DNA from 2 places in the Paenibacillus sp. G34 genome. Region 1 is predicted to be linked to the other one. Evidence: a T-box and tRNA genes for the amino acid it is inferred to sense, from the RefSeq annotation. Region 1 holds a T-box; the other holds one or more tRNA genes.
What was found. The T-box of region 1 lies ahead of tyrS (tyrosine--tRNA ligase). A T-box ahead of a tRNA ligase gene usually reads a tRNA of that ligase, here a tRNA-Tyr.
Positions count from the first base shown of each region.

Region 2: it encodes a tRNA-Tyr, which carries the amino acid that the T-box ahead of tyrS (tyrosine--tRNA ligase) is inferred to sense. The anticodon was not compared.

Region 1 is NZ_CM166469.1:3,725,544-3,734,520, forward strand. It holds gene AC1VYS_RS16785 (carboxypeptidase M32) at 1-1,089, opposite strand, end outside; gene AC1VYS_RS16790 (beta-class carbonic anhydrase) at 1,314-1,889, shown strand; gene AC1VYS_RS16795 (PadR family transcriptional regulator) at 2,063-2,629, shown strand; gene AC1VYS_RS16800 (hypothetical protein) at 2,729-3,229, shown strand; gene AC1VYS_RS16805 (YxcD family protein) at 3,235-3,516, shown strand; gene tyrS (tyrosine--tRNA ligase) at 3,682-4,944, opposite strand; T-box leader at 5,059-5,306, opposite strand; gene AC1VYS_RS16815 (hypothetical protein) at 5,476-5,943, opposite strand; gene AC1VYS_RS16820 (protein adenylyltransferase SelO) at 6,017-7,486, opposite strand; gene AC1VYS_RS16825 (Dabb family protein) at 7,636-7,944, opposite strand; gene AC1VYS_RS16830 (pseudouridine synthase) at 8,267-8,977, opposite strand, start outside.
Region 2 is NZ_CM166469.1:141,680-150,656, forward strand. It holds rRNA gene AC1VYS_RS00670 (23S ribosomal RNA) at 1-2,675, shown strand, start outside; tRNA gene AC1VYS_RS00675 (tRNA-Ser) at 2,757-2,848, shown strand; tRNA gene AC1VYS_RS00680 (tRNA-Met) at 2,892-2,968, shown strand; tRNA gene AC1VYS_RS00685 (tRNA-Val) at 2,978-3,053, shown strand; tRNA gene AC1VYS_RS00690 (tRNA-Thr) at 3,059-3,134, shown strand; tRNA gene AC1VYS_RS00695 (tRNA-Asp) at 3,144-3,221, shown strand; tRNA gene AC1VYS_RS00700 (tRNA-Phe) at 3,244-3,316, shown strand; tRNA gene AC1VYS_RS00705 (tRNA-Tyr) at 3,329-3,414, shown strand; tRNA gene AC1VYS_RS00710 (tRNA-Lys) at 3,422-3,494, shown strand; gene AC1VYS_RS00715 (PucR family transcriptional regulator) at 3,670-4,848, shown strand; gene AC1VYS_RS00720 (ABC transporter ATP-binding protein) at 4,952-6,076, shown strand; gene hprK (HPr(Ser) kinase/phosphatase) at 6,490-7,428, shown strand; gene lgt (prolipoprotein diacylglyceryl transferase) at 7,627-8,661, shown strand; gene ppaX (pyrophosphatase PpaX) at 8,668-8,977, shown strand, end outside.

The sequences.
Region 1 (8,977 bases):
AATATGCAAATTGTAAGTCAGCTCGTCCGCTTCAATACGGATCAGGGAGCTCTCTACCCGGTTAATTGCACGGTAGAAATCTTCCAGCTTTACTTCACTCAATTGCGGGAAATGCTGCTGCAGATCTTTGTAATAACGTGTCCAGAAAGGCAAGCTGCGCCCAATCATATTTTCCCAAAGACGAGATTGTGACTCGTGGATGCCCATCGATGTACCCTCAGCCAGCAATGTACCTGCCAGACTTTCATCGATGTTTTGTTCATATAGAGCGTGTCCACCTTCGTGCAGGGAGCTAAAGATGGCACTTGTTACATCGTCCTGGAGGTAGTTGGTCGTAATTCGGACGTCACCTGGATTAAGGCCTGTTGCAAATGGATGCACACTTTCGTCCAGACGTCCTGCCTCAAAGTCATATCCCATCTGTTCCAGGATGAACAGGCTGAATTTCTCCTGCTGATCGGTATCGAAAATCTGTTTCAGGAAATCGGTGTTAGGCTTATTCTCAGCCGCATTGATTTTCTCCTGAAGTGGAACGAGACGCGCCTTGAGCCGGGCGAATACAGCATCTACCTTTTCTACAGTCAATCCAGGTTCGTACATGTCCAGCAATGTATCATACCTTGTATCCTTAACACCCCAATAGTCGATAAACTCCTGTTTGAGTTTCACGATCTCGGTGAGGTATGGCGAGAACCCAGCATAATCACTGTTATGTTTGGCATCTTCCCAAGCCGTCTCTGATTTAGCTGTAAGTACGGTATATGCCTGAACCTTTTCCGGCGGTACCGACTGACTGCGATCATACTCCTTCTTGCATTCGTCTACCAGACGACGGTCGGTATCCTCGAGTTGTTCCATCACGTTCGGCTCAGTCAATGTATCCAGATAAGATTTCATCTCAGCGGAAGTTTGCAGTTTGAATGCTTCGGTAGAAAGCATTCCCAGCGTTTCCGAGCGAGTCGGAACTCCTTTTTTCGGTGCTCCTGTGCGCAAATCCCAGTGAAGCAAACCGATGGCTTCATGATAACTTTTTATTTTACGGGCCAGAATAAGGAATGATTGTAATTGCTGCTGTGTTTGTTTATCCATTTTTCACCGCTCACCTCTTCAAAAAAATTTGTACACCCTATTGATGATACTTTTTGCATTGCGTATAATCAACTTTTGACAGAACCATCTTGCATTATTCTACTAAAAAAAAGAATGACGTGGTCTGCTGATCGCAGCATTCAACTAATCAAAGGCGTGTAGGACAGGCTGCATCTCATGCAAATGGCCGTGCTCGTCGTATTGGATAACAGGAGGCAATGGACATGAACAACATTCAAGAGATTTTGGCTTACAACAAATCATTTGTCGAGACTAAAGAATACGAGAAGTATACGGCTAGCAAGTTTCCAACCAAAAAGATGGTCATCATCACATGTATGGATACCCGTCTTGTCGAGATGCTGCCGAAAGCAATGAATCTGAAGAATGGCGATGTAAAAATCATCAAAAACGCAGGCGCAATTATCTCCCAACCTTTTGGTAGTGTTATGCGTTCCGTGCTCGTTGCCATCTATGAGCTCGGCGCAGACGAGGTTCTGGTGGTAGGTCATACCGAGTGTGGTATGGCTTCACTGCATGCTGAAACGATGATTGGTCACATGACAGAACGTGGAATTTCCGAAGAGGTCATGTCTACGCTTGAAAATTCCGGCATTCGTCTGCAAAAGTGGCTGCGCGGGTTTGATAGTGTTGAAGAAGGGGTAAAAGGAACTGTGGACGTGATCAAGAAGCATCCATTACTTCCTCCCAATGTACCTGTTCACGGTATGGTCATTGACTCGGCTACAGGCGAGCTTGATCTTGTCGCTGACGGGTATGAACAGCAGGCATCTCTCTAAATGGTTTGGAGTGCGGACCTTCATGGTTCGCACTTTTTTTTGTCTAAATTGAGGCAGTTATCCTGTCAGGTTGTCAAACCATACAGTTTCAGTGTACACTTTTATGAAAGCGGTCAACGAATGCAAAACGTTTGCTTTCGTTGGCCCAGCCCTAATATTAAGGAGACATGTGCATGAACATACTTTCCTACGGATTGCTCGGGCTGCTTACCCGCGAGGAGTCTTCCGGTTATGATCTAATGCTGAAGATTCAGCCGCATTGGCAGGCCAAACACAGCCAGATCTACCCGCTCCTGTCCAAGATGGAAAACGATGAGTTACTCGCCTCCCGCTGGGTACAACAGTCTGACAAACCGGACAAAAAAATGTATGCAGTTACGGAAAAAGGCATTCAGAAGTTACTGGAGTGGATGATTACTCCGGTTACGGCGCCCGTTACGCGTGATGAATTCAATCTTCGCATTCTCTGTGTAGGTATTGCCGAAGATGGCAGCATGAGACGCATTCTGAACGAGCGTAAAAGCTGGTTCATGGAGCGCATACGGTATTTCGAGGATTTGAAATCACGGATACCACAGGATAATCTTCGAGTAGGCAACCGGGATTTTGGAAGCTACATTTTGGTACAAAAAGGGTTAATGCATGCCCAGACGGGTTTGGAATGGTGTCATTGGGTGACCCAACTTCTCGATGGTCAAGCTGCGATTCAAGACCCAAGCCCAAGTGTTTCAGAAATTTAAATTAAATTTTGAAACGTTCAGCAGGTTGGCCCGTATTACTAGAGTAAGGCCCATTTTGGGGAATTAAACAAATTTAATCAGGGGGTTACGATCTATACAATGAAGAAAAAATTCGGAATTAAACATCTAATGATGGTTTTCATGGCATTTACACTACTGTTCGCAACGGTTGGTGTTACGAATCCGGACAGTGCTGATGCAAGACGAGGCGGCGGTGGATTCAAATCCGGCACGAAAAGTTATAGCAATACCCCTAAGAAATCCGACAGCAACGTAAGTCAGTCCAATTCCCGTAACAATTCCAATACTGGAGCAGCAGCGAATAACCGTGGTGGATTCTTTGGCGGTGGCGGCGGCTTCATGAAGGGTATGATGCTGGGCGGTCTCGCAGGTATGTTGTTCGGCGGACTGTTTGGCGGTATGGGAGCACTGGGTAACATTCTCGGATTGCTCGTTAACGTAGCTGCAATTATGCTGATTGTTATGCTTGCTATGGCATTGTTCAGAGCGATTACCAATCGTCGCAAGCCTGCAGCAGATGGCCGTTATGACCGTCGTGACGACCGTGATGATGATCGTAACAGAAACGGACGGTACTAAGATCTATGGTTCTGAGCATGGATGAGATTGTGAATGCCATTTGCATTCACATGGCAGAGCGTAAAGGTGTACGCCCTACGGACGTTAATGTAGAGCTGAGCTGGGAAGAAGATACAGGGTATTCCGCAGAAGTCTGGATTCAGGGTCGTAGCCAGTTCCTGGTGGAATCCAACATGATTGAAGCGATTCTTCGTTACTTGCACAGCGAGTATAACATTCGTGCGTACCGTGAAGATGTTACCTTGGATCTGGATGAAGAGATCACAGCGATTGTTAATCAACATTAGAATATAGCTAGCTACTAGCTTGTTATACAAAAGACTGTCTCGTTTCTGTCATTTGACAGAAACGAGACGGTCTTTTAGTTTCCACGATTTGTGATTGTATAACGGTGAGTACTCACCTGTGATATCACTTTTTTCAAGCCTATGTTACGCTCTCACTCTCAGTTCCTAGGACTGAAGCTTAACCAGGCTATAATTCTTTTTACCTTTGCGGATAATGATAAATTTGCCGCCAATTGCGTGCTCTGCAGATACCGTGAATTCAAGCTCGGTGATCTTTTCACCGTTCATGGAGATGGCTCCTTTGGTCACGTCCTCACGAGCCTGACGTTTGGATGGCTCCAAGCCCAGATCCACAAGCCAGTCTACAATATTTTTAGCTTCGCCATCTGTTTCGTACGTTGGCATTTCCTTGAACCCCTGTTCAATCTCATCTGCTGTCAGGGAACGAATATCACCACTGAACAATGCTGCGGTAATGCGCTTCGCCTGCTCCAGCATCTCTTCGCTGTGAACAAACTTGGTCATTTCCTCAGCCAGAGTCTTCTGTGCTTCACGTTTATGCGGCTCTGTCTCCACCTTCACAGCCAAGGCTTCAATCTCTTCTTTGCTCAGGAATGTGAAGTATTTCAAGTATTTAATGACATCCCGGTCATCTGTATTTGCCCAGAACTGGTAGAACTCAAACGGTGTCGTTTTGTTCGGATCAAGCCAGATCGAACCGCCAGCTGTTTTACCAAACTTCGTACCATCCGATTTCAGCATCAGCGGGATGGTCAACCCATAAGCTTTCGCTTCTGAGCCTTCTTTTTTGCGAATCAGATCCAAACCACTCGTAATGTTACCCCATTGATCAGATCCACCGATCTGTAGCTGTACGTCCTCCGTTTGGAACAGATGAAGGTAATCTAGAGATTGCAGTATCTGGTAGGAGAATTCCGTGAATGAAATTCCGCCTTCCAGACGGCTTGCTACGACATCTTTTGCAAGCATGGTGTTCAGATTGAAATTTTTCCCGTAGTCACGCAGAAATTCAATGACGTTAATCTTATGTGTCCAGTCATAATTGTTGACCATGCGAACCTGATTGTCGCCGTCAGTCACAAACAACTTTTTCATCTGCGCCGTTAACGCATCTACATTCTCTTGCACTTGCTCCAGCGTTTGCAAGGAACGTTCAGACTGACGCCCACTTGGGTCACCAATCGTTCCCGTTGCGCCACCAATCAGAATTACTGGACGGTGTCCTGCCAATTGGAAACGTTTCAGCATCATAAACGGAATCAAGTGGCCGATATGCATGCTATCGCCTGTTGGGTCTACACCGCAGTACAGGGAAATTGCTTTTGTTTCCGTCAGTTCACGTAGCCCTTCCGCGTCTGTTTGTTGATTAATGGCGTCGCGCCACTGTAGTTCGTCAATAATGTTCATTTCGATAACCCCTTTTCTTTGATCAAAATTCAGTCATGATTTACGTTCTGCTACGAATTCACACGGCTACTTTCATTTTTGGACACAAAAAAATCGTCGCCTTGTCTTCATAGACACAGGGACGATTAGAATAACCGTGGTACCACCCAGTTTGCATGAATTCCTTCACTGAACGTTTATACGCATACGCTCAAATCCAGTAATTCATACCACTTTCAGCAAGTTATCGTTTGCCCATCCGCTTGGCATTACCCAAGTACTCCAGAGTGTAATTCGCAGCCCTTGTATGTATCAGGTTCCATCAACCCCTGACTTTCTGTAACAGGGACAAAGCCGCTACTGCGCTCTATCAACGTAATTCATGTATTTAATTATAGCCAGTATAGCGGAACGTTATAGGCATTGCAAGCGCAAGTCTTCCAATCATGCCAAGTATAATAAAAATTGAAAGTTCTAATCCACAAAAACATTGTATCCTTGTTGGCAAAATTCACTATGCCAAGTTAATTATCTATCCTGTATCCTGTTCACTCACATCGAAGATTTCCCCTTCTTGGGTTGAACCGTTTCCAGTTCACGGCGTTTCCCCTCTTGGTGCCAGCTAAAATAAGGTTCACCGATTGTTTGAAAAGCGTTTAATACGTTATCTTCTATCTCCTGCCACACTTCATTGGTGTAATCCAGATGGGTGTTCACGTTATCCACACCATATTTTTTAAGCAATGTTACGTGGGCAGCCGTAAAAATCATATCTTCCAATAACCAATAGAGCACCTCTTCAGTCCGCTCCAGCTTTTTAATCAAAGACGGTACACCTCGTTCATAGATCGTTACGATGTAATGTTTTACACCGATTTCTACATAAGGTGCGCCTTCCCATTTGAATGACTCATCCAATCGGTTCACATAACTCTCCATCTGTTCTCTAGGATAAACCGTTCTTGATAACAGTTCTAGAAGTTGTTCGGTCAATTCTTGCATACTTAATATAGTAGACATGAAAGCTACCCCCTAATGAAAAAGCTGCCACTCAGGCAGCTCTCTCTGATCTTTTCGAGTCAGGCTTGCAAAATTAAGTTCCGCAAAATGTCTTATATGAAGGATCACAAGACACAGGCAGCGCCCCGAATGCTTTCTGTTCCGGCGTATACGCATAAGGGTGCTGGAGAATATCCAGCAAAGGCTGGATGAAGCTATAATCTCCGTCCTTCTCTGCTCGTTCAAGTACTTCCTCTACCTTGTCATTCCGTGGAATAACCGCAGGATTATTTCGTTTCATCTGCTGCATCACTTGATCTCTGGATTCGGGCTGTCTGCCTAATCTGTCTGCCCAGCGTGAATACCACTCCTGAAAATCTGACTTATCATTCAGATTAGACGTTTCCAGTTTGTTCAAGGTCAGCGCCACAAATGTGTTCGTGTAGTCTTCCGTATGCTTTTCCATTAGTTCAAGCAGATCCTTAATTAAGGTCTCGTCTTCGTCCTCTTCTGTAAACAGACCAAGTTTGGCTCGCATACCCGTTAACCAGTGATGATGATATTGCTCCGAGAACTGTGCAATGGCTTCCTGAGCGATTTGCACTGCCTGTTCTTCATCAGAATGAAGCAGAGGCAGTAGCGTCTCGGCAAAACGAGCCAGATTCCAGCCTGCAATGTAAGGTTGGTTTCCATACGCATAACGGCCTTGTCTGTCAATTGAACTGAACACCGTTGCTGGATTGTACACATCCATAAAGGCACAAGGCCCATAATCAATGGTTTCCCCGCTGATCGCCATATTGTCCGTGTTCATTACACCGTGAATGAAGCCAACGCGCTGCCATTTTGCAACAAGCTCTGCCTGAAGTTTGATCACTTCCTGCAGTAGGCTCAAATAACGCTGTTCGTTCGGCTCTACCTGTGGAAAATGACGCTGCAATGTGTAATCTGCGAGCGCACGTACATCCTCTACCGAACCAAATTGCGCTGCATACTGGAAAGTGGCTACACGTATATGACTGGCCGCAACCCGTGTGAGAATAGCTCCAGGACGTTCTGTTTCACGATAAATGTTCTCCCCTGTGGACACAACAGCCAAGCTTCGTGTTGTCGGAATCCCGAGACCAACCATCGCTTCACTAATAATATATTCTCGAAGCATGGGTCCAACGGCAGCACGCCCATCTCCTCCGCGAGAGTAAGGTGTCCGCCCTGAACCTTTCAACTGAATATCCACTCGGTCTCCTTGCGGAGTAATTTGTTCGCCGACTAACAATGCACGTCCATCGCCAAGCATATTAAAATTACCAAATTGATGACCTGCATAGGCTTGTGCAAGGGGCTTGGCTCCATCCGGCATTTGATTTCCGGCAAAAAAAGCTGCGCCTTCGGCACTTTGCAGCACATCTGCGTCTAACCCAAGGCTGGCCGCCAATGTTTTATTAAAAATGATAAACTCTGGCGACTGCACAGGCACTGCATGTTGGCTGGTATAAAACGTTTGAGGCAGTTCTGCATAGCTATTTTCAAGCTTCCAGCCTACATTTATATTACTCTTTACCATGGGTCACACTCCTTCTCCTAACAAAGAAAATTCTTTGTTTTATCTTCATGTAGCTTTTGTGAACCCATGCTCATTTATGTGGTCACATGGAAATTCCAAGGTGAAAACAGTTCTTCTCTAACAGGATCGAAATCTGAATTGCGTAATTCCTATTTGGCGGGGATTGGATAATCGGATACAATCACGTTTTCAACCCAGCCATTCAGAGAGGCTACGAAAGCCTGATGTGCGGGATGTGGGCCATATGCACGAAGCGCTTCCTGATCTTCGAATGTCACTCTTAAACCAAGGCTAAATCCTTGAATGCGATCCGTTTCCTCCGTCACATTCACTCCAGCTGTCAGGTCAATAATTCCAGGGATTTGATCCTGTAAGGCAAGCAACTGGGCTACAAACTCCTGCTGTTTGGCAGGTGTGATTTTATCGTTAAATTTGAAAATAACCAAGTGTTCGAACATATCATCACATCTCCTTATCCATATCCATTGGAAGGAATCTTTCAATTAAGTGGCGGAAAATATTTCTTATCACCACCACCCTTATTTTAAATTAAACCTAAACTGAACTCAAATAGATGTTCTCAATCTACTGCAGCAATAAAAGGAAGAAAAACAAGAAATTCTTTTGGCAAATTACGTCGTAACACATACATGTCTTATCTTGAAAAGTTACGTAAAAACGTGTTCACTATAAAAAAAACAACCTCCGCCAAAAGGGGGCGTGTTTCCTATGTTTTTCTCAAAGAACTTTCTCAAGCTTTAGAGCTTGGCAAGCGTGTTCTCACTCATGCTCTGTTTCGTCATGATTCAATTGAGACATAAGTAACTCCAACTCCTGTTTCTCCAAATGTCTCCACTCTCCCCTTTTCAACCGTTCATCCAAACTAATATTCATAATCCGAATGCGCTCCAGCTTGAATACTCTGTACCCCAGCGCTTTGCACATTCGGCGTATTTGCAGATTTAACCCTTGTGTCAAAATGATTCGAAAGACATTATCGCTCTGCCTATACACCTCACACGGTTTGGTGACTACGTCAAGAATCTCCACACCTTGTGACATGGATTGTATAAATGCATCAGTAATCGGTTTGTCCACCGTAACAACATACTCTTTCTCATGATGGTGCTCCGAACGCATCATTTTGTTCACGATGTCTCCATTATTCGTCAGTAAAATTAACCCCTCTGACGCTTTGTCCAGTCGGCCGACTGCAAAAATGCGTGAAGGATAATTCACATACTGAATGATATTGCCTTCAACGTGCTCGGCTGCAGTACAAGTTATACCCACAGGTTTATTCAGGACAATATACACAGACTCCGAATTCCGTTCCGGGATCTTCTCCCCATCCATCAGCACCATATCACCTGGTTCCACCATATCTCCTTTTACACATACCCTGCCATTAATCGTAATTCTTCCGGCTGCAATGCGCCGTGTTGTTTCTCTGCGGGAAAAATGTCCCGTCTCACTTATGTATTTGTTGAT
Region 2 (8,977 bases), 2.9 Mb from region 1:
GCGAGCGAACGCGGAGAAGCCCAAACCAGAGAGCTTGCTCTTTGGGGTTGTGGGACGTCTCACATGGAGTTACAAAGGAGTCAGTTAAACGAAGAGGTCTGGAAAGGCCCGCCAAAGAAGGTAAAAGCCCTGTAATTGAAAGTTGATTCTCTCCGAGACGGATCCCGAGTAGTGCGGGGCACGTGAAACCCCGTATGAATCCGGCAGGACCATCTGCCAAGGCTAAATACTTCCTAGCGACCGATAGTGAAGCAGTACCGTGAGGGAAAGGTGAAAAGCACCCCGGAAGGGGAGTGAAATAGAACCTGAAACCGTGTGCTTACAAAAAGTCAGAGCCCGTTTTAGGGGTGATGGCGTGCCTTTTGTAGAATGAACCGGCGAGTTACGTTCCCGTGCAAGGTTAAGGTGAAGAGCCGGAGCCGCAGCGAAAGCGAGTCTGAATAGGGCGACATAGTACGTGGACGTAGACCCGAAACCGGGTGATCTACCCCTGTCCAGGGTGAAGGTGCGGTAACACGCACTGGAGGCCCGAACCCACGCATGTTGAAAAATGCGGGGATGAGGTGGGGGTAGCGGAGAAATTCCAATCGAACTCGGAGATAGCTGGTTCTCCCCGAAATAGCTTTAGGGCTAGCCTCGGAAAACAGAGTCGTGGAGGTAGAGCACTGATTGGGTGCGGGGCCCGCAAGGGTTACCAAGCTCAGTCAAACTCCGAATGCCATAGACTTACTTCCGGGAGTCAGACAGTGAGTGCTAAGATCCATTGTCAAAAGGGAAACAGCCCAGACCATCAGCTAAGGTCCCCAAGTGTGTGTTAAGTGGGAAAGGATGTGGAGTTGCACAGACAACCAGGATGTTGGCTTAGAAGCAGCCACCATTGAAAGAGTGCGTAATAGCTCACTGGTCGAGTGACTCTGCGCCGAAAATGTAACGGGGCTAAACACACCACCGAAGCTATGGCTTGATGCTTGCATCAGGGGTAGGGGAGCGTTGTATAAGGGTTGAAGGTGTACCGTAAGGAGCGCTGGACATTATACAAGTGAGAATGCCGGTATGAGTAACGAAAAGATCAGTGAGAATCTGATCCGCCGAAAGCCTAAGGGTTCCTGAGGAAGGCTCGTCCGCTCAGGGTAAGTCGGGACCTAAGGCGAGGCCGAAAGGCGTAGTCGAAGGACAACAGGTCGAAATTCCTGTACCACCGTAAATCGTTACGAGCGATGGGGGGACGCAGTAGGGTAGTGACGCAGACTGATGGATGTCTGTCCAAGCAGTAAGGCTGATGTGTAGGCAAATCCGCACATTACTAAGGCTGAGCTGTGATGGGGAGTGAAAATTACAGTAGCGAAGGTCATGATCTCACACTGCCAAGAAAAGCCTCTAGCCAGATGAAGGTGCCCGTACCGCAAACCGACACAGGTAGGCGAGAAGAGAATTCTAAGGCGCGCGGAAGAACTCTCGTTAAGGAACTCGGCAAAATGACCCCGTAACTTCGGGAGAAGGGGTGCCCCGGTAGTGTGAATAGCACGAGGGGGCCGCAGTGAAAAGGCCCAAGCGACTGTTTAGCAAAAACACAGGTCTGTGCGAAGCCGTAAGGCGAAGTATACGGGCTGACGCCTGCCCGGTGCTGGAAGGTTAAGGGGAGTGGTTAGGAGCAATCCGAAGCTGTGAACCGAAGCCCCAGTAAACGGCGGCCGTAACTATAACGGTCCTAAGGTAGCGAAATTCCTTGTCAGGTAAATTCTGACCCGCACGAATGGCGTAACGACTTGGGCGCTGTCTCAACGAGAGATCCGGTGAAATTTTAATACCTGTGAAGATGCAGGTTACCCGCGACAAGACGGAAAGACCCCATGGAGCTTTACTGCAGCTTGATATTGAATTTGGGTACGATCTGTACAGGATAGGTGGGAGCCTTTGAAGCGTGAGCGCCAGCTTGCGTGGAGGCACCGTTGGGATACCACCCTGATCGTATCTAGGTTCTAACCTGGTGCCCTCATCGGGTACGGGGACAGTGTCAGGTGGGCAGTTTGACTGGGGCGGTCGCCTCCTAAAGAGTAACGGAGGCGCCCAAAGGTTCCCTCAGAATGGTTGGAAATCATTCGAAGAGTGCAAAGGCATAAGGGAGCTTGACTGCGAGACCTACAAGTCGAGCAGGGACGAAAGTCGGGCTTAGTGATCCGGTGGTACCGCATGGAAGGGCCATCGCTCAACGGATAAAAGCTACCCTGGGGATAACAGGCTTATCTCCCCCAAGAGTCCACATCGACGGGGAGGTTTGGCACCTCGATGTCGGCTCATCGCATCCTGGGGCTGAAGTAGGTCCCAAGGGTTGGGCTGTTCGCCCATTAAAGCGGTACGCGAGCTGGGTTCAGAACGTCGTGAGACAGTTCGGTCCCTATCTGTCGTGGGCGTAGGAAATTTGAGAGGAGCTGTCCTTAGTACGAGAGGACCGGGATGGACGTACCGCTGGTGTACCAGTTGTTCCGCCAGGAGCACCGCTGGGTAGCTATGTACGGACGGGATAAGCGCTGAAAGCATCTAAGCGTGAAGCCCCCCTCAAGATGAGATTTCCCAGTATGTAAGACCCCTTGAAGACGACGAGGTAGATAGGCTGGGGGTGGAAGTGCAGCAATGCATGGAGCTGACCAGTACTAATCGGTCGAGGGCTTATCCAATAGCAAGTTTTGAGTCGCGTATGTTTCGTTTCGAATCTAGTTTTCAAGGAACAATCCTTGAACAACGTTTAGATTGTCTTTGGAGAGATACCCAAGTGGCTATAAGGGGACCCTCTGCTAAGGGGTTAGGCTGAGTAATCGGTGCGAGGGTTCGAATCCCTCTCTCTCCGCCATCTTTACCTAAAGATGGACAAGCAATCAAAACAATTATAATATGGCGGTGTAGCTCAGCTGGCTAGAGCGTACGGTTCATACCCGTAAGGTCGGGGGTTCGATCCCCTCCGCCGCTACCATATTACCCAGGAGGCTTAGCTCAGCTGGGAGAGCATCTGCCTTACAAGCAGAGGGTCGGGGGTTCGATCCCCTCAGCCTCCACCATATACGCCGGTGTAGCTCAACTGGTAGAGCAACTGACTTGTAATCAGTAGGTTGGGGGTTCAAGTCCTCTCGCCGGCACCATTAATGCCTGGAACCGTGGTGTAGTTGGCCTAACATGCCTGCCTGTCACGCAGGAGATCGCGGGTTCGAATCCCGTCGGTTCCGCCATTAATTCTTAAAAATCAAATATGGCTCGGTAGCTCAGTCGGTAGAGCAGAGGACTGAAAATCCTCGTGTCGGCGGTTCGATTCCGTCCCGAGCCACCTTTAATCCTTGGAGGATTAGCGAAGTGGCCAAACGCATCAGACTGTAAATCTGCTCCCGTACGGGTTCGGTGGTTCGAATCCATCATCCTCCACCAGTTTTATGAGTCATTAGCTCAGTTGGTAGAGCACCTGACTTTTAATCAGGGTGTCGAAGGTTCGAATCCTTCATGACTCATCTTAAAAAAAGAGTGATTGATCATTAATTTGATCGATCACTCTTTTTTTATATTAGCAGATGAGCCCAATATGTCAGATTAGTGGTTACTAAGCGACACCCATTAAGATATGGTAAAATACAAATAAAAATAAAGCAGAGTGGTGACGTTCATTATATGAAGCTCATACCTGATTTGAAGCAACAAATTGAAGTTGTGATAAGCACGACATTGGACGAATATGAAATTACGATACATGAGTGGATGCTATCGATTGAGAACCTGATTGGCTTAGACGAAAATAAGTCTTTGATCATCCAAAGCGAAGTTGGTGAAGGAGAACTTGACTCAGTAGCAGGTTCAACCATTTCCTCAGATATTATTAGCTTGCACAATGGCGAACGTATTTTTTTCAAAGTCGGCATGAATGAAGAGGAAAAAACAGTTGTGTGTTGGGGATGCGAGGCAAGATCGATGACAATGGAGAATCGTCGTCTGATCGAGTTATTGATTCTCAGTAATGCAGGTTCACCTCCCAGTGAGAATGAATCCCAGCTTGTAAACGATACGGACAAGCAATTATCTTTGCTGGGAACATGGCTTAGGGAGCAGGTTAAGGCCTACGATACTGGAAGTTTGGAACCATTGCCTGATTCGTTCACTTCTATTGCAGGAATGCAGGAGGAGAAAGTTCTTTTTCTTTTAAAAGGCGAGACCCCAGATTCACAGCGTGTGGACTCTAATGTGTTGAACAAGCTACTGGAGAGTTATTTTGGCGAGGAGATTACTTTAATTCCACTTGGTAAGCAGGAGTGGATCTTCATGGGTGATGAAGAAATTGTTACAGGAGAAGCAGATGAAGACACAGCAGAAGCGAGGAAAGATTCGCTCAATGCTTTTTGTATGGGATTATATGAGCTAGTAGCTAGTGAGTTCGCAGGGGTGTTCCATTTGTCCGCTTCACTGCCATGTATTCCAAAGGAAGCACTGGTTCGGGTGACCGTCCTACTTCAGGAGAGTATGCATCTCGGCCGATCCTTCCATGTTGCACAGCATATCCACCTACCTTGGAATCTGCAACTGGAGCAGTTGGTGGCGAGTATATCAGAGCAGCAACGGTTACGTTTTATCAGGGAAACGGGTAAGGATACACTGCTCTTTAACGATAGCGAGACATTGGCAACACTGGAGACGTTCTTTGCTTTGGACTGTAATGTCAGCGAGACAGCAAAACGTTTATTTATCCATCGTAATACGCTGGTGTATCGCCTGGACAAAATCAAACAGGAGATTGGTTACGATGTTAGACACTTTAAAAGTGCAATAATTGTGCAGCTTTTACTACTGATGTACAAAGTGACGAAAAAGGTTTGATATTTTTGTGCAGTTTGCGAATAGTCAGATAACCCGGTCATAGGGTATTATAAATATACAAATTGTATTCGATTACAAAATGATCTCTGAGGAGGCAACAATCATGGCAGGAGTACGTTTAGAGCATATTTTCAAAAAATACCCGGGTTCTGATAAAGCAACTGTAGTTGACATTAACCTGGACATTAAAGATAAAGAGTTTCTGGTACTGGTAGGTCCGTCCGGTTGTGGTAAATCAACAACACTGCGTATGATCGCAGGCCTTGAGGAAATTTCTGAAGGTAAACTCTATATCGGTGACCGTGTCGTTAATGATGTTGCACCTAAAGACCGCGATATCGCGATGGTATTCCAATCCTACGCCTTGTATCCGCATATGAGCGTATATCAAAACATGGCATTTGGTTTGAAATTGCGTAAGGTTAAAAAAGATGAGATCGACAAACGTGTACGTGAAGCAGCTAAAATCCTCGACATCGAGCACTTGCTTGAGCGTAAGCCTAAAGCATTGTCCGGTGGTCAACGTCAACGTGTCGCTTTGGGACGTGCGATTGTCCGTGATCCACAAGTCTTCTTGATGGATGAGCCTCTCTCCAACTTGGATGCGAAACTTCGTGGACAGATGCGTGCGGAAATCACTAAGCTTGCTAAACGTTTGGAAACAACCGTTATCTACGTAACGCATGACCAGATCGAAGCAATGACGATGGGTGACCGGATCGTAGTTATGAAGGATGGTATCATCCAACAAGCTGCTTCTCCAGAAGAGCTTTATAACCACCCAGCAAACCTGTTCGTAGCTGGATTCATTGGTTCCCCGACAATGAACTTTATCTCGGGTAAACTGGCTGAGCAAGGTGCAAGTCTTCACTTCGTAGCTCCTGGCGTGGATGTTGAAATCCCGCAAGGTAAAGCACAAGTACTGAAATCCAGAGGATATGTTGGTAAAGAAGTTATTCTGGGTGTTCGTCCAGAAGACATTCACGAAGAGCCAGTATTCCTGGAAGCTTCCCCGAACTCTGTATTCTCTACTCACGTAGACGTAACAGAGAACCTGGGTCACGAAATGCTCCTCTACTTGAGCGGTGTGGGTAACGACACTACAATCGCACGTGTAGACGGACGTTCTAACACTCGTGATGGTTCTACAGTTAAAATGGCCATTGACATGAACAAAGTTCATATCTTTGACAAAGAATCAGAAGTTAACGTACTTCTTCAAGACTAATTCTACTGAAGATCCTCGGTGACGATGGAATCTGGCAGTAACGCAATTATATAATGTAAATTGAGCCCCTTCCGTTTTTGCTGGAAGGGGCTTTTTTCAAAAAAATGGATAAGTTCTTATGCGGGCGGCAAAATCAATGAACTGCGGAAGTCTTCCAATCAGAAGATTCTCCCGCTCCTTTTTCTCGATAAAGAGTAGATAGAGCGGGCGTGTGCGATTGCATTCGGTCCAAAATTCATTTAAGATTATTTGAAGGTCTGTCCTCATAATGCTGTACGTTGAGTTACAAAAGACGGGCATCTCAAAAGAGACGACCTGGTTATGGATCATGTTGTGAATGCGCTAATAATGGAAAGAAATGATACACGAATTGGGTACATAGAGGCACAGCGAATGCTGAAAGGAAGAGACAAATGGCGAAAAAAGTGAAAGTATCCGAATTGGTACAGCAGTTTCAGATGGAAGTGGTATCGGGGTCTCAGGGATTAAAAAGATTCATCACAGTAGATGATCTTAACCGCCCTGGACTGGAGATGGCCGGTTACTTTGAATATCATCCAAAAGAACGGGTACAACTGCTGGGAAGAACAGAGCTGGCCTTTTTTGCAATGCTGCCAGAACAAGAGCGTCGGGAACGTATGCAGCGTCTTTGTACAGAAGAGACACCTTGTATTGTAGTGACACGCGGACTTGAAGTTCCGCAGGAACTGATTGATATCAGTGAAGAACAGAATCTGGCTGTACTGCGTAGCAACATGGCAACAACCATTCTCTCCAGCCGTATTACTGGTTTTCTGGAAGGCAAGCTTGCACCAACAGCCACTATTCACGGTGTATTGTGTGATGTGTATGGTGTAGGTATGTTGATCACAGGCAGCAGCGGTATTGGTAAAAGTGAAACTGCTCTTGAACTTGTAAAGCGTGGTCACCGCTTGATTGCCGATGATGCTGTTGAAATCCGCCAAACCTCCGACTTTCAACTTCACGGCACAGCACCGGAATTGATCCGTCACCTGCTTGAAATTCGGGGTGTCGGTATTATTAACGTCATGACTTTGTTTGGTGCAGGTGCTGTACGTAATAATAAACGGATTACATTGGTTGTACGTCTTGAAGCATGGCAGCAGGATAAACAGTATGACCGTCTGGGATTGGATGAAGAGACCACACGCATTATTGATACCGATGTACCTCTGGTTACCATTCCGGTTCGTCCTGGACGAAATTTAGCTGTAATTATTGAAGTGGCTGGCATGAACTATCGTTTGAAACAGATGGGGCTTAATGCTGCACTCCAGTTCACGAACAAGCTGACTGCAACCATTTCTGAAGATATGGAAGATATGGACTAAGGTGGGCTAAGGAAAGTTACCCCAATCAGCTGAATAGCAGGGTAGGGGCAATATTAGGCATAGGGCTATAAATATAAAGATTATAGTTTTCATGAGGCATGGCAACTGGGGTCTGCACACCTTCAAACAGGAAGGCGTATAGCAGGCTCCACACGGTCATGCTTACCGATGTGAATTGATTGATAGGAGTGTGAATGAATGGATACATTATTACTGTTGAACCCGATTGCGTTCTCCATTGGCGCTTTAAAGGTTCACTGGTACGGTCTTATCCTGGGTACTGCAGCACTGTTGGGCCTGCTGCTTGTCATTCGGGAGGGCAAAAGATTTAATATTCCGCAAGAAGTGTTCATGGATATGGTTTTATTAGGTGTACCTTCTGCAATTATTGGAGCACGTATCTATTATGTGGCATTTAAGTGGGAAGATTATAAGGATAACTTCTGGGATGTCTTTAAAATATGGAATGGTGGTATTGCGATCTACGGCGCTTTAATAGGTGCTATTATATGTGCAGTCATTTTCTTCCGTCGTAAAGGTTATAACTTCTGGCGTATGGCGGACATCTGTGCACCTGGACTGATCGTTGGGCAGATGATTGGACGCTGGGGTAACTTTGTCAATCAAGAGGCTTATGGTGGGCCTGTAGAAGAATCATTTTTAAGAGACAAGCTTCACCTACCGGACTTTATTGTCAATCAAATGAACGTGGAGGGTGTATTCCATCATCCGGCTTTTCTGTATGAATCCGTATGGAGCTTTGTAGGATTAATCCTGTTGCTGGTGCTTCGTCGTCAGAAATTCATGCGTGCAGGCGAAATGTTCATGTCTTATTTCATCTGGTATTCCATTGGACGATTCTTCATTGAAGCTGTACGTACGGATAGTCTGGCATTTCAGGCTCCGGAATGGGTCGCTTCATTCGTGAACGGATTATGGTCACCAATGACTGCACTGGGTTTCGAACAAGGATATTTAGATCCAGCGTATGGTAATGTAAGAATTTCGCAGCTGCTTGCCATTGCCATTATTGTTGCTGCTGTTGTGTTCATAGTAGTAAGAAGAGTGACGGGGAAAGCAGATGCACGATACAGTGATCCGATTGTTTCGTCAAAAGTTGTTGTAGATGACATTGGACATACGGAAACCGTAACGGGTGAAGAGGAAAAGGTAACAACCACATCAAGCTCTGCTCAAGATGATTCGAAGCAAGTTGAAGATAAAAAGGAGTAATGCAACGTGATTAACACGGTACTGTTCGATCTGGATGGAACGATTATTGATACCAATGAGCTGATTATTAATTCATTCCTGCATGTAATGGAAGGTTGGGATCATGCTACCCCGTGGACAAGAGAGCAAATTATTCCGCATATGGGAGGCACATTGGAGCAACAAATGCGAACCTTTTCAGGTCAGGAAGAGGTATCGGAGTACGTCAAAGGTTATCGTGCCTATAATGATATCCACCATGAAGCAATGGTTAGACCTTTCCCACACGTAATCGAGGTGGTTGAGGCTTTGGATCAGGCAGGGATTACGATGGCTG